Regions from separate parts of the Bifidobacterium sp. KRGSERBCFTRI genome, predicted to be linked through region 1. Evidence: riboswitches for the same ligand, from Rfam matches in the RefSeq annotation. Region 1 holds a riboswitch; each other region holds the start of a gene.

Region 1 (3,278 bases):
GTAAGCAACATCGTGAAAGGAGCGGTCCCGTGACCCCACTCAAAACCAAGGCAGACGCCGAAGCTCTCGTCAATCAGGAAGGCATCGAATATGTTTCCGTGCGCTTCACCGATCTGATTGGCGTTCAGCAGCACTTCACGGTTCCTGCCAGCGAATTCCTCAAGGACGCGTTCGATGAGGGCATGCCCTTCGATGGCTCCTCCATCGAAGGTTTCCAGGCCATCAACGAATCCGATATGAAGCTCGTTCCGGATATCGAGACCGCCTTCGTCGACCCGTTCCGCAAGCACAAGACGCTCGACGTCGCCTTCTCGATTGTCGACCCGCTCACCGACGAGCCTTACTCCCGTGATCCCCGCCAGGTCGCCGCGAAGGCCGAGGCATACCTCAAGTCCACCGGCGTCGCGGACACGGCATCGTTCGCTCCCGAGGCCGAGTTCTTCATCTTCGACAAGGTGCGCTTCGGCAACGACATGCGCGGCTCCTTCTACGAGGTCGACTCCATCGAGGCACCGTGGAATTCCGGACTGGACGTCGAGGAAGACGGCACTCCGAACATCGGCTTCAAGAACCGTGTCAAGCGCGGTTACTTCCCGGTTCCACCGGCCGACCACACCCAGGATCTGCGTGACGACATGGTCGCCAACCTGCAGAAGGTCGGCCTCATCCTCGAACGTGCACACCATGAAGTCGCCGGCGCAGGCCAGCAGGAGATCAACTACCGCTTCAACTCCCTGCAGCATGCAGGCGATGACCTCATGAAGTACAAGTACGTCATCCACGAGACCGCCGCTCTCGCAGGCAAGGCAGCCACCTTCATGCCCAAGCCGATCGCAGGCGACAACGGCACCGGCATGCACTGCCACCAGTCCCTGTGGAAGGACGGCAAGCCGCTGTTCTACGATGAGAAGAACTATGGTGGCCTCTCCGACATGGCCCGTTGGTACATTGGCGGGCTGATCAAGCACTCCTCGTCGGTGCTCGCCTTCACCAACCCGTCGCTGAACTCCTACCACCGTCTGGTTCCGGGCTTCGAGGCGCCGGTTAATCTGGTCTACTCCGCCCGCAACCGTTCCGCCGCGATCCGCATCCCGCTCGCAGGCACCTCGCCTGCCGCCAAGCGCATCGAGTTCCGAGCGCCGGATCCGTCGTGCAACCCGTTCCTCGCCTTCTCCGCACAGCTCATGGCAGGCCTTGATGGCATTCTCAACCACATCGAGCCGCCGGAGCCGGTCGACAAGGATCTCTACGAGCTTCCTCCGGAGGAGCATGCCGGCATCAAGCAGGTGCCGTCCTCGCTCGCCGAGGCCCTCGATGCGCTCGAAGAGGACCATGACTTCCTGACGGCCGGTGACGTGTTCACCGAGGATCTCATCGAGACGTGGATCGACCTGAAGCGCGGCGAGATCGATCAGGCTCGCCTGCAGCCTACTCCGCTTGAGTACGAGCTCTACTTCCACATCTGATTCGCCGAATACTGGCATTTCCAAGGTGGGTGCGCATACGTGCACCCACCTTTTCCGTTATGCGGACGGGCATGCCCTGCAAATTCGGGGCTTGTGCCTATGATCGATGTAGACACGGGGGCTTGCTTGGCAGGCTGAGATGAAGCGAACGCTTCGACCGCATGAACGTGAACCGGATAATGCCGGCGCACGGACGTCGTATTTCCCGTGTCTTTCGATATCTCAGAAAGGCACAATATGATCTACCCATCACAAGCAAGCTCGCGCAAGTGGCGTGTTCTCGACATCACCGTCACCTCGGTGATCGCCGTCGCATCCGGTGTGGTGTTCTGGATGTGGGACTGGGTGTGCATGGCACCACTCACATTATTCGAGAACATCACACCCGGCTTCGAGGGACTGCTCAATGGATTCTGGCTGTTCGCAGGTCCCTTAGCCGCGGTCATCGTGCGCAAGCCGGGTGCCGCACTCTATGCCGAAACGGTTGCGGCGTTCCTCGAGCTCACGCTCGGCAACCAATGGGGCGTGGGAGGCTCCCTCATCGTAGGTCTGATGCAGGGGCTCGGCGCCGAACTGGCTTTCGCGCTCTTCGCATATAAGGTGTGGACCAATCTTGTGGTGCTGCTGTCCGGGGCATTGTCCGGAGCGATGTGCGGCGTCTACTACTGGTTCACGAACCCGGGGTGGGGAATGATGCGGGTCTCCATCTATTTGGGTACCTCGGTGGTGGGCGGTGTGATCGCAGCCGCTGCGTGCATCGCGCTGTCGCGTGCCATCGCCCGCACCGGAGCCTTGGCTCAGTTCGCTCACTGGCGTGTTCGTGACAGTGAGGCGAAGCGTGCCTGATTCGCACGCCATACGGTGGCTCTGCCGCCAATGACCATGTCTGTGCAATCTCTGGCGCGTTGGGAGGTTATGCAATATAGTGGGGCGTTGATCGTGACACCGATTTCTTTGAAGTTGAGAAAGGCATGGCATGACTGATCAGACGCAGATTATCGAAACCGCCGTCATTGAGCGGCTCAGCCACGTGATCGACCCTGAGCTTGGCCGCTCGGTCACCGATCTGGGTATGATCTGCGGCGTCGATGTTCGCCCCACAGGCCTGGATTCCTTCAATGTGCGGGTCAATGTGGAGCTCACCGTGCCTGGCTGCCCGCTGTCTGCCGAGATCAGCAGGCAGATCGAGGCGGCCGTGACCAGTTATGCCGAGGCGCAGCTCACCGCCGAGATCGTCGTCGGCGCGATGGATGAGGAGAAACTCAAGTCGCTGGTGAACGATCTGAAAGCCGCCCGTCGTGAGAACCCGTTCAGCAAACCGGGTACGAAAACGCGCATCTTCGCCATCGCCTCAGGCAAGGGTGGCGTGGGAAAGTCTTCCATCTCCGCCAATCTTGCGGCCACGTTCGCCGCACTCGGCTACGACACCGCGGCCATCGACGCCGATATCTACGGCTTCTCGCTCCCCCGCCTCTTCGGCGTCCACGACCAGCCCACGAATCTGAACGGGATGCTGATGCCGGTGACCGCGTGGGGCGTCAAACTCATGTCGATTGGCATGTTCGCCGGTTCCGACCGTGCCATTCTATGGCGAGGCCCCCGTCTGCAGCGTTCGCTCGAACAGTTTCTGGCCGATGTGTGGTGGGGCGAACCCGATGTGCTGATTCTTGATCTCGCCCCCGGCACCGGCGACATGGCGATTTCGGTGGCGCAGGCATTGCCGAACGCCGAGCTCGTTGTGGTCACGACCCCACAGCCCTCCGCGTCGGACATCGCCGTGCGTTCCGGCCTGGTCGCACTTCAGGTGCCGAT
Region 2 (3,278 bases), 1.0 Mb from region 1:
TGCGGCGGGTATTAGCGAATAAGGTCCCTAAGGACGGGTCACCCGGTCAAACCAGAATGCGTTTCGAATCACATGTACTTCCGGCATGCCTTGAATGCGCTGTAGCCAGCGTATTCGGCGGTCGAACCGAGCTCTTCCTCAATCTCGAGCAGGCGGTTGTACTTGGCGATGCGCTCGCCACGTGCCGGGGCGCCGGTCTTGATCTGGCCGGTGTTCTTGGCGACGGCGAGATCGGAGATCGTGGTGTCCGGCGTCTCGCCCGAACGATGGGAGACCATGGAGGTGAAGCCGTTCTTCGTGGCCAGCTCGATGGCGTCGAGGGTCTCGGAAACGGTGCCAATCTGGTTGAGCTTGACCAGCAGGGAGTTGCCGGCGCCCATATCGATGCCCTTCTTCAGACGCACCGGGTTGGTGACGAACAGATCGTCGCCGACGAACTGCAGGCGGTCGCCAAGGGCCTTGGTGATCTTGGCCCAGTCTTCCCAGCCTTCCTCCTGGAACGGATCCTCGATGGAGACGATCGGGAACTGGTCGACGAGCTTCTCGTAGAAGTCGAGCATGTACTCGGAATCACGGTCCTCACCATCGAAGTGGTACTTGCCGGTCTCCTTGTTGTAGAACTCGGAGGAGGCGACATCGAGGGCGATGCCGATCTGCTTGCCCGGCTCATAGCCGGCGGCGGAGATGGCGTCCATGATGTACTTGAGGGAATCCTCGTTGGTCTTCATCTTCGGAGCGAAGCCGCCCTCATCGCCGAGACCGGTGGCCAGACCCTGCTTCTTCAGCACGTTCTTGAGGGTGTGGTACACCTCGACGCCGGCCTGCAGAGCCTCGGAGTAGGTCTGGAAGCCGTACGGGGAGATCATGTACTCCTGGATGTCGGTGGCGAAGTCAGCGTGTGCGCCGCCGTTCATGATGTTCATGTTCGGAACCGGGAGAACATGGCCGTTGGTGCCGCCGATATAGCGGTACAGCGGCAGTTCGGCGCTCTCGGCGGCCGCATAAAGGGCGGCGAGGGAGACACCGAGGATGGCGTTGGCGCCCAGACGGCCCTTGTTCGGGGTGCCGTCGAGCTCGATCATCAGGTCATCGAGTGCGCGCTGGTCGGTGGCGTCCATGCCGATGACCTTCGGGGCGATCTCCTCGTTCACCGCCTTGACGGCACCGAGGACACCCTTGCCCTGATAGACGGACTTGTCGCCATCGCGACGCTCCCAAGCCTCGGCTTCGCCGGTGGAGGCGCCGGAGGGAACGAGACCCAGGCCGCGAGCACCGTCATCGGTGTCGAGCACGACCTCAACGGTCGGGTTGCCGCGGGAATCAAGAATCTGGCGTGCGTACACGCTTTCAATTGCTGCCACAACTTCTCCTTAATGTGCATAGGTTGTGATGACAGTTTCCAGCGTAATGAGATTGTTGGACGATTGGCGGGAGCGGATCAGAAAAAATGTGAGCGCTCCCACGACTCTTTTCGACTGCGACACGCGTATTGTCCGAGCCTTCCGACAACGTGAACAGCGACACGGGGTGCCCGGGCCATGACCTTCAAACATGCTGGAAGCGACGCCAAAGCGGGTCGGCTGGGCTGAGATCACACTCGTTGAACCTGACATAGACAATGCTATCGAAGGGAATGTCATGACCCAGTCTGCAACGAACGAGTCCGGGAACCCTTACCGGGATGCCAGTTCGATGGGCACGACCGGTGCACCGGCACGCTCCGCCGCATACGCCGTGCCCGCAGCCGAACATACCAAGACTGCGAGCCGGATCGGCACGCGATTCATTCCGTGGCATCATGGCCGCGCACCCCGCTTCTGCGCGCTGTGGGCTTCCACGGTGCTCATCGTGCTCGCGTGGGCCTTGGCCACCGGAGGACCGGCGCACAACCGTTCACTGCCCTCCCCCGGCGAAGTGTGGCAGGCGCTCCTTGCGTTGCACAGCGAGGGGCTGTTGCTGCCATCCATAGGCGTAAGCCTCTACAGAGTGTCTCTCGGCGTGGCCCTGGGTGTCGTGACGGCGGTGCCAGCCGGCATCATCGCAGGGTCAAGCACCATTGGCCATGCAATCATGGACAAGCCCATACACATGCTCAGGGCCGTGCCGTTCCCGGCGCTCTCCCCACTGCTCATCGTGCTGTTGGGCATTGGGGAGACGATGAAGGTGGCATTGATCGCCATCGGCGCGTTTGCGCTGATCTATGTGAATGTGCGCGACGGCGTGCGCGGCATCGATCCGAAACTGCTCGAATTGGCGCAGGCATACCACCTGCCCAAACGCACCGTGTTCGCGAAGATCCTGCTGCGGGGCACGCTCCCGCGCTTCATGACGGGGCTGAGGTTCGCACTCACCGTGTCTTGGATCGCGTTGGTGACCTGCGAGACGGTGAATTCCTCGGCAGGCATCGGCTACATTCTCTCGCGTTCCCAGCAGTTCTACCGGACCGACCAGATGGTGCTGTGCATTGTGCTCTATGCATTCCTGGGGCTGTTCAGCGAATGGCTGGTGGGTGCATTGGAACGGCTCGTCGTTCCATGCGCACACTGATACTCCATATAGCGGCAATCAGGTTCACCCTTACAATGACCAATCCCATGAGACATATGGGTACACCCATATGCACCCAAACAAGGAGAATCATGTCACGATCCACCATGCTCAGATTCACGTCCGCCGCATGCGCAGCGTTGCTCTCACTGTCATGCTCGGCCTGCGGCGAACCGAATGCCGCGGATTCCTCCACGACCATGCGCGTGGCCTATCTGTCGACCGCGAATTACCTGACCACCGTACGCGGCGAAGACTTTCTTGACGAGACGATGCAGCACACCAACGTCAAATTCACCGGCCCATACAACCCGACGGATGCATACTCAGCAGTGCTGTCGGGCAATGCCGATGCCACGAGCACCGGCACCGGCTCGTACATCAACTTCGTGGCGCAAGGCCAACCGTGGGTGGCCTTCGCGATCGAGTATTACACCGGTGATTCGCAAGGAATCGTGGCCTCGCCGAAATCTGGGGTGAACTCACTTGAAGACCTCTACGGCAGGAACGTTGCGATCATAAAACGCGGCGGCACCGGCGATTACGTGCTGCACAAGGCATTCGAGCATGACGGACTCGATGTAGGCAGGGTGAACATCGTCGAGATGAGCCCCTCCAATTTCCAGGCGGCTTTCACTTCGGGACAGATCGACGCATTGAGTTCCTTCGACCAGAATCTGGCCGCCGCAATGGCGACCCCGGGCGCGAAACTGCTCGTGAACGCAACGGAA
Region 3 (3,278 bases), 840 kb from region 1:
CTTGATAATCACTTCAATGAAATCGCGTGCACGCAGACCCTTATTCGAGCCGATCATCGCGCCAAGCGGCATCACGCAAGCCGCACCTGCGTCTTCAAGACGCTTCGCCGCAATCGGATCGGGGAACATGTACGGCATGACCACGAAGCCTTCTTTTGCCAGCTGTTTCGTGGCTTTGATGGTTTCCTCATTGTCGGGCAGCAGATACTTCGCCTCATGCTCGATCTCCACCTTCACGAAGTCCGTCTGGCACACTTCGCGCGCGAGACGGGCAATACGCACCGCTTCCTCTGCATTGCGTGCGCCGGACGTGTTCGGCAGCATGGTGATGCCCTTCGGAATGTAGTCGAGCAGGTTGTTTTCGGTGGTGCGGCAGCGGCGCAGCGCCATGGTGACGATCTGCGTGCCCGCGTTCTCGATGGTCGCCTTGATGAGGTTCAGGTCGTAACGGCCGGAACCGAGGATGAAACGGCTCGTGAACTTGTGCCCGCCGAGGATCAGCGGGTCGGCGTCGCCGGTGGCGATCTCGTCGTACGCATGAGCGTCCGGCTCCGGCAGGATCGCCGTGTTCGTGGTGGTGCCGACCAGCTCGTCGAGCGTGGCGTTCGGTGCGGCCGCGACGTCGGCGGCTGCGGTGGTGATGGTGTTTTCGGTGCTCATCGTCGGTTCCTTTCGTTGGGGTGTTTGTTGTTGTTGCGATTGCTGTGCTGCTGTTGTGTTGCCGTTGCGTCGCTGTTGTGTTGTGTGCAACGTGCGTTTGTAATCGCAATAAAAATTTCGATTACGGCAGTGGAGTAACGTAGCAGTGCGTCAGGCGTCTTCCTCGCCGAGGATCAGTCGCGTGATCATGTTCGCTTCGTGGCAGGCGACCACGCCCACGCGCGGCGCCATCAGGCCGGCACCCGGTACCGGAGCCGTCTCGCCATCGCCACAGAAGTAGAAGTTCTTCGAAACGCGACGCGTGCTCACCAGGTTGGAGCTGCGGAAGCCGGCCATGCCGGACGCGCTGACGAGCTTCTTGCCCGGCAGATTCTCCAGCACCGCGTTGACGAGCATCGTCTTGTTTTCCGGCACGTCGAACGCCTCGCAGATGATGTCCTCGTTTTCGAACAGCGTCGGCACGTTCTCGTCGGTCACCTTGACGGTGTCGATGGTGATGTCCGTGAACGGGTTGATTTGGCGCAGATTGCTGCGCAGCGCCTCCGTCTTGTACTGGCCGAGGTCCTTCAGGAAATACTGCTGGCGATTCAGGTTCGTCATATCCACGCGGTCGAAGTCGATCAAGTGCAGGTGGCCGACGCCGATGCGGGTCAGCGCCACCGCGATGGTGGAGCCGAGGCCGCCGCAGCCGCAGATGGCCACGTGCGCCGCGTCGAGCTTGTCCTGTGTGGCGGCCGTGTGACGGTCGAGCAGGGCTGCGCGGATCTCCTCGCGGCTGACCAAGGTGGCCGGGTCGGGCTGGTTGTCGAAAGCGTGCTGGCGGGCGTCGATCTGCGCCTGCGATGCGGATGGTTCAAAAGTCATGGTTGTTCTCGTATTCTCGTTTCCGTTCGTATGGTTTGTTTCGCTGCTGTGCTCAGCCGCCCTGCACGAACGTGACGATTTCCAACGTGTCGGTGCCCTTGAGCTGCGTCTGCGCACGCTGGGCGCGCGGCACGATCTCGCCGTTGAGCTCCACGGCCACGCGGTCGGCGCGCAGACCGCGCTGCTCCACTAGTTCGGCCACGGTGATCGGCGTGGCGACGTCCTCTTCCTTGCCGTTGATGATCATTTCGGTTCCCTTCTGTATGTCAGGCCCCACGAGTGCCGTTCCCGCCGAAACGGACGTTCAGAACTGCTTTGTGGGCTTCCGAGCGTCTGCTTCCGGTGAATCGGACATTCACGGTTGGTACGAAAAAAGGGTCGCCGAAGGAACCGTACCCTATGAGGTGGTGCGCCCCTCCGTGACCCTAATCACGCGATATTCGGTTATCGCGAACGGAAGATGAGATACGCCTTGCGGCGCGAACAACCCGTCTCCTTACGGCGGCATTACCCGCATCAAGTCCTCGGTCGAAGCTGTATGAGCTCCCTCTCAGCCTTTCGGCTCCCGTTCGGTTGTGCCTTTATCTTCGCGCAGGCGCCCGACAAGCTTGCGCCGGTTCACGTTGGGTTAGTCTTGATGTGAACATGTGCGAATCGGCTGCGTGCTTGCAAGGAAGGGGAAGATGATGATGAACGGTGAGTTGGCAGGATTTACGATTCCTCGGCTCGGCATGGGAACGATGGCTTTGGCGATTGAGGGGCGTCCGGATCGCGATACTGCGATTCGTACGATTCATGCCGGTTTGGACGCGGGTGTTCGCTATTTGGATACGGCTTGGTCGTATTATCTGCCGAGCGAGCCTGGCACTGGCACTGCGAAAGATTTGGGGTACGGCGAAAAGTTGGTGCGTGATGCGCTCGCTTCGTGGAATGGCCCCCGAGATGAAGTGCTGGTCGCCACGAAAACTGGCTATCGACGCACCATGGAGATCCCCGCTTTTGTTGCTCCTGTGTCCGATTCGCCAGAATCGGACACTCAGGGGCGGGATTCCGAGGGCTGCAGTCGTCGGCCTGGCGGGGAACGCCAGCATTTGCAGGCGGCGGGCAGTCAATACGGGTGGATGGCGGATTCGCGCCCCGAAACCATGATTCGTGACGCCAAGGAATCCGCGCTGCACTTGGGCGTCGATACGCTCGACCTGTTGTATTCGCACGGACCGGACCCGGAAGTGGCTTATGAGGACCAGGTCGGCGCGCTGAAGCAGCTGCTTAACGAGGGCGTGATCCGGTACGCGGGCATTTCCCGCGTGGACAACGCGCAGATCGACATCGCCCGCGAGATTCTCGGCGACAAGCTGATCGCCGTGCAGAACCAGTTCTCGCCCTCGCACCCCGACCCTGAGCATACGATGGAGCACTGCGCGGAACTTGGACTCGCGTTCGTGTGCTGGAGCCCCCTCGGCGGCTTCCTCGACGCGTTCGACCAGCGCGCGTACGACCCGTTCCGCACGGTCGCCGGCAACCACGGCTGCTCCTACCAGCGCGTGGTGCTCGCCTGGGAACTGAGCCGCTACGAGCGGTTGTTCACCATCCCCAGCGCCCGCAATCCGCAGGAAATCAACGATTCCTTCGCCGCCACCGAACTGACGCTCACGCAGGATGAGCTGGCGATGCTGAACGCCTCCGTCGACGCCCGTCGCGGCTGAATTCCGCGCAATACGTACGATTGGCCGCGCCCGATTCCGCACAATAAT

The links. Region 1 has a riboswitch for thiamine pyrophosphate ahead of OGI63_RS05120 (ECF transporter S component). Riboswitches for the same ligand answer to the same signal wherever they lie in the genome.
Region 2: linked by a shared signal. The riboswitch ahead of OGI63_RS09680 (ABC transporter permease) and the one ahead of OGI63_RS05120 (ECF transporter S component) in region 1 are both predicted to bind thiamine pyrophosphate.
Region 3: linked by a shared signal. The riboswitch ahead of thiS (sulfur carrier protein ThiS) and the one ahead of OGI63_RS05120 (ECF transporter S component) in region 1 are both predicted to bind thiamine pyrophosphate.

The regions. Positions count from the first base shown of each region.
Region 1 is NZ_CP109653.1:1,221,263-1,224,540, reverse strand. Features, by position in the region: gene glnA (type I glutamate--ammonia ligase) at 30-1,466, shown strand; TPP riboswitch at 1,571-1,678, shown strand; gene OGI63_RS05120 (ECF transporter S component) at 1,704-2,312, shown strand; gene OGI63_RS05115 (Mrp/NBP35 family ATP-binding protein) at 2,443-3,278, shown strand, end outside.
Region 2 is NZ_CP109653.1:2,223,559-2,226,836, forward strand. Features, by position in the region: gene eno (phosphopyruvate hydratase) at 69-1,361, opposite strand; TPP riboswitch at 1,514-1,651, shown strand; gene OGI63_RS09680 (ABC transporter permease) at 1,639-2,547, shown strand; gene OGI63_RS09685 (ABC transporter substrate-binding protein) at 2,640-3,278, shown strand, end outside.
Region 3 is NZ_CP109653.1:378,442-381,719, forward strand. Features, by position in the region: gene OGI63_RS01525 (thiazole synthase) at 1-660, opposite strand, end outside; gene thiF (sulfur carrier protein ThiS adenylyltransferase ThiF) at 811-1,524, opposite strand; gene thiS (sulfur carrier protein ThiS) at 1,577-1,771, opposite strand; TPP riboswitch at 2,000-2,103, opposite strand; gene OGI63_RS01540 (aldo/keto reductase) at 2,208-3,230, shown strand.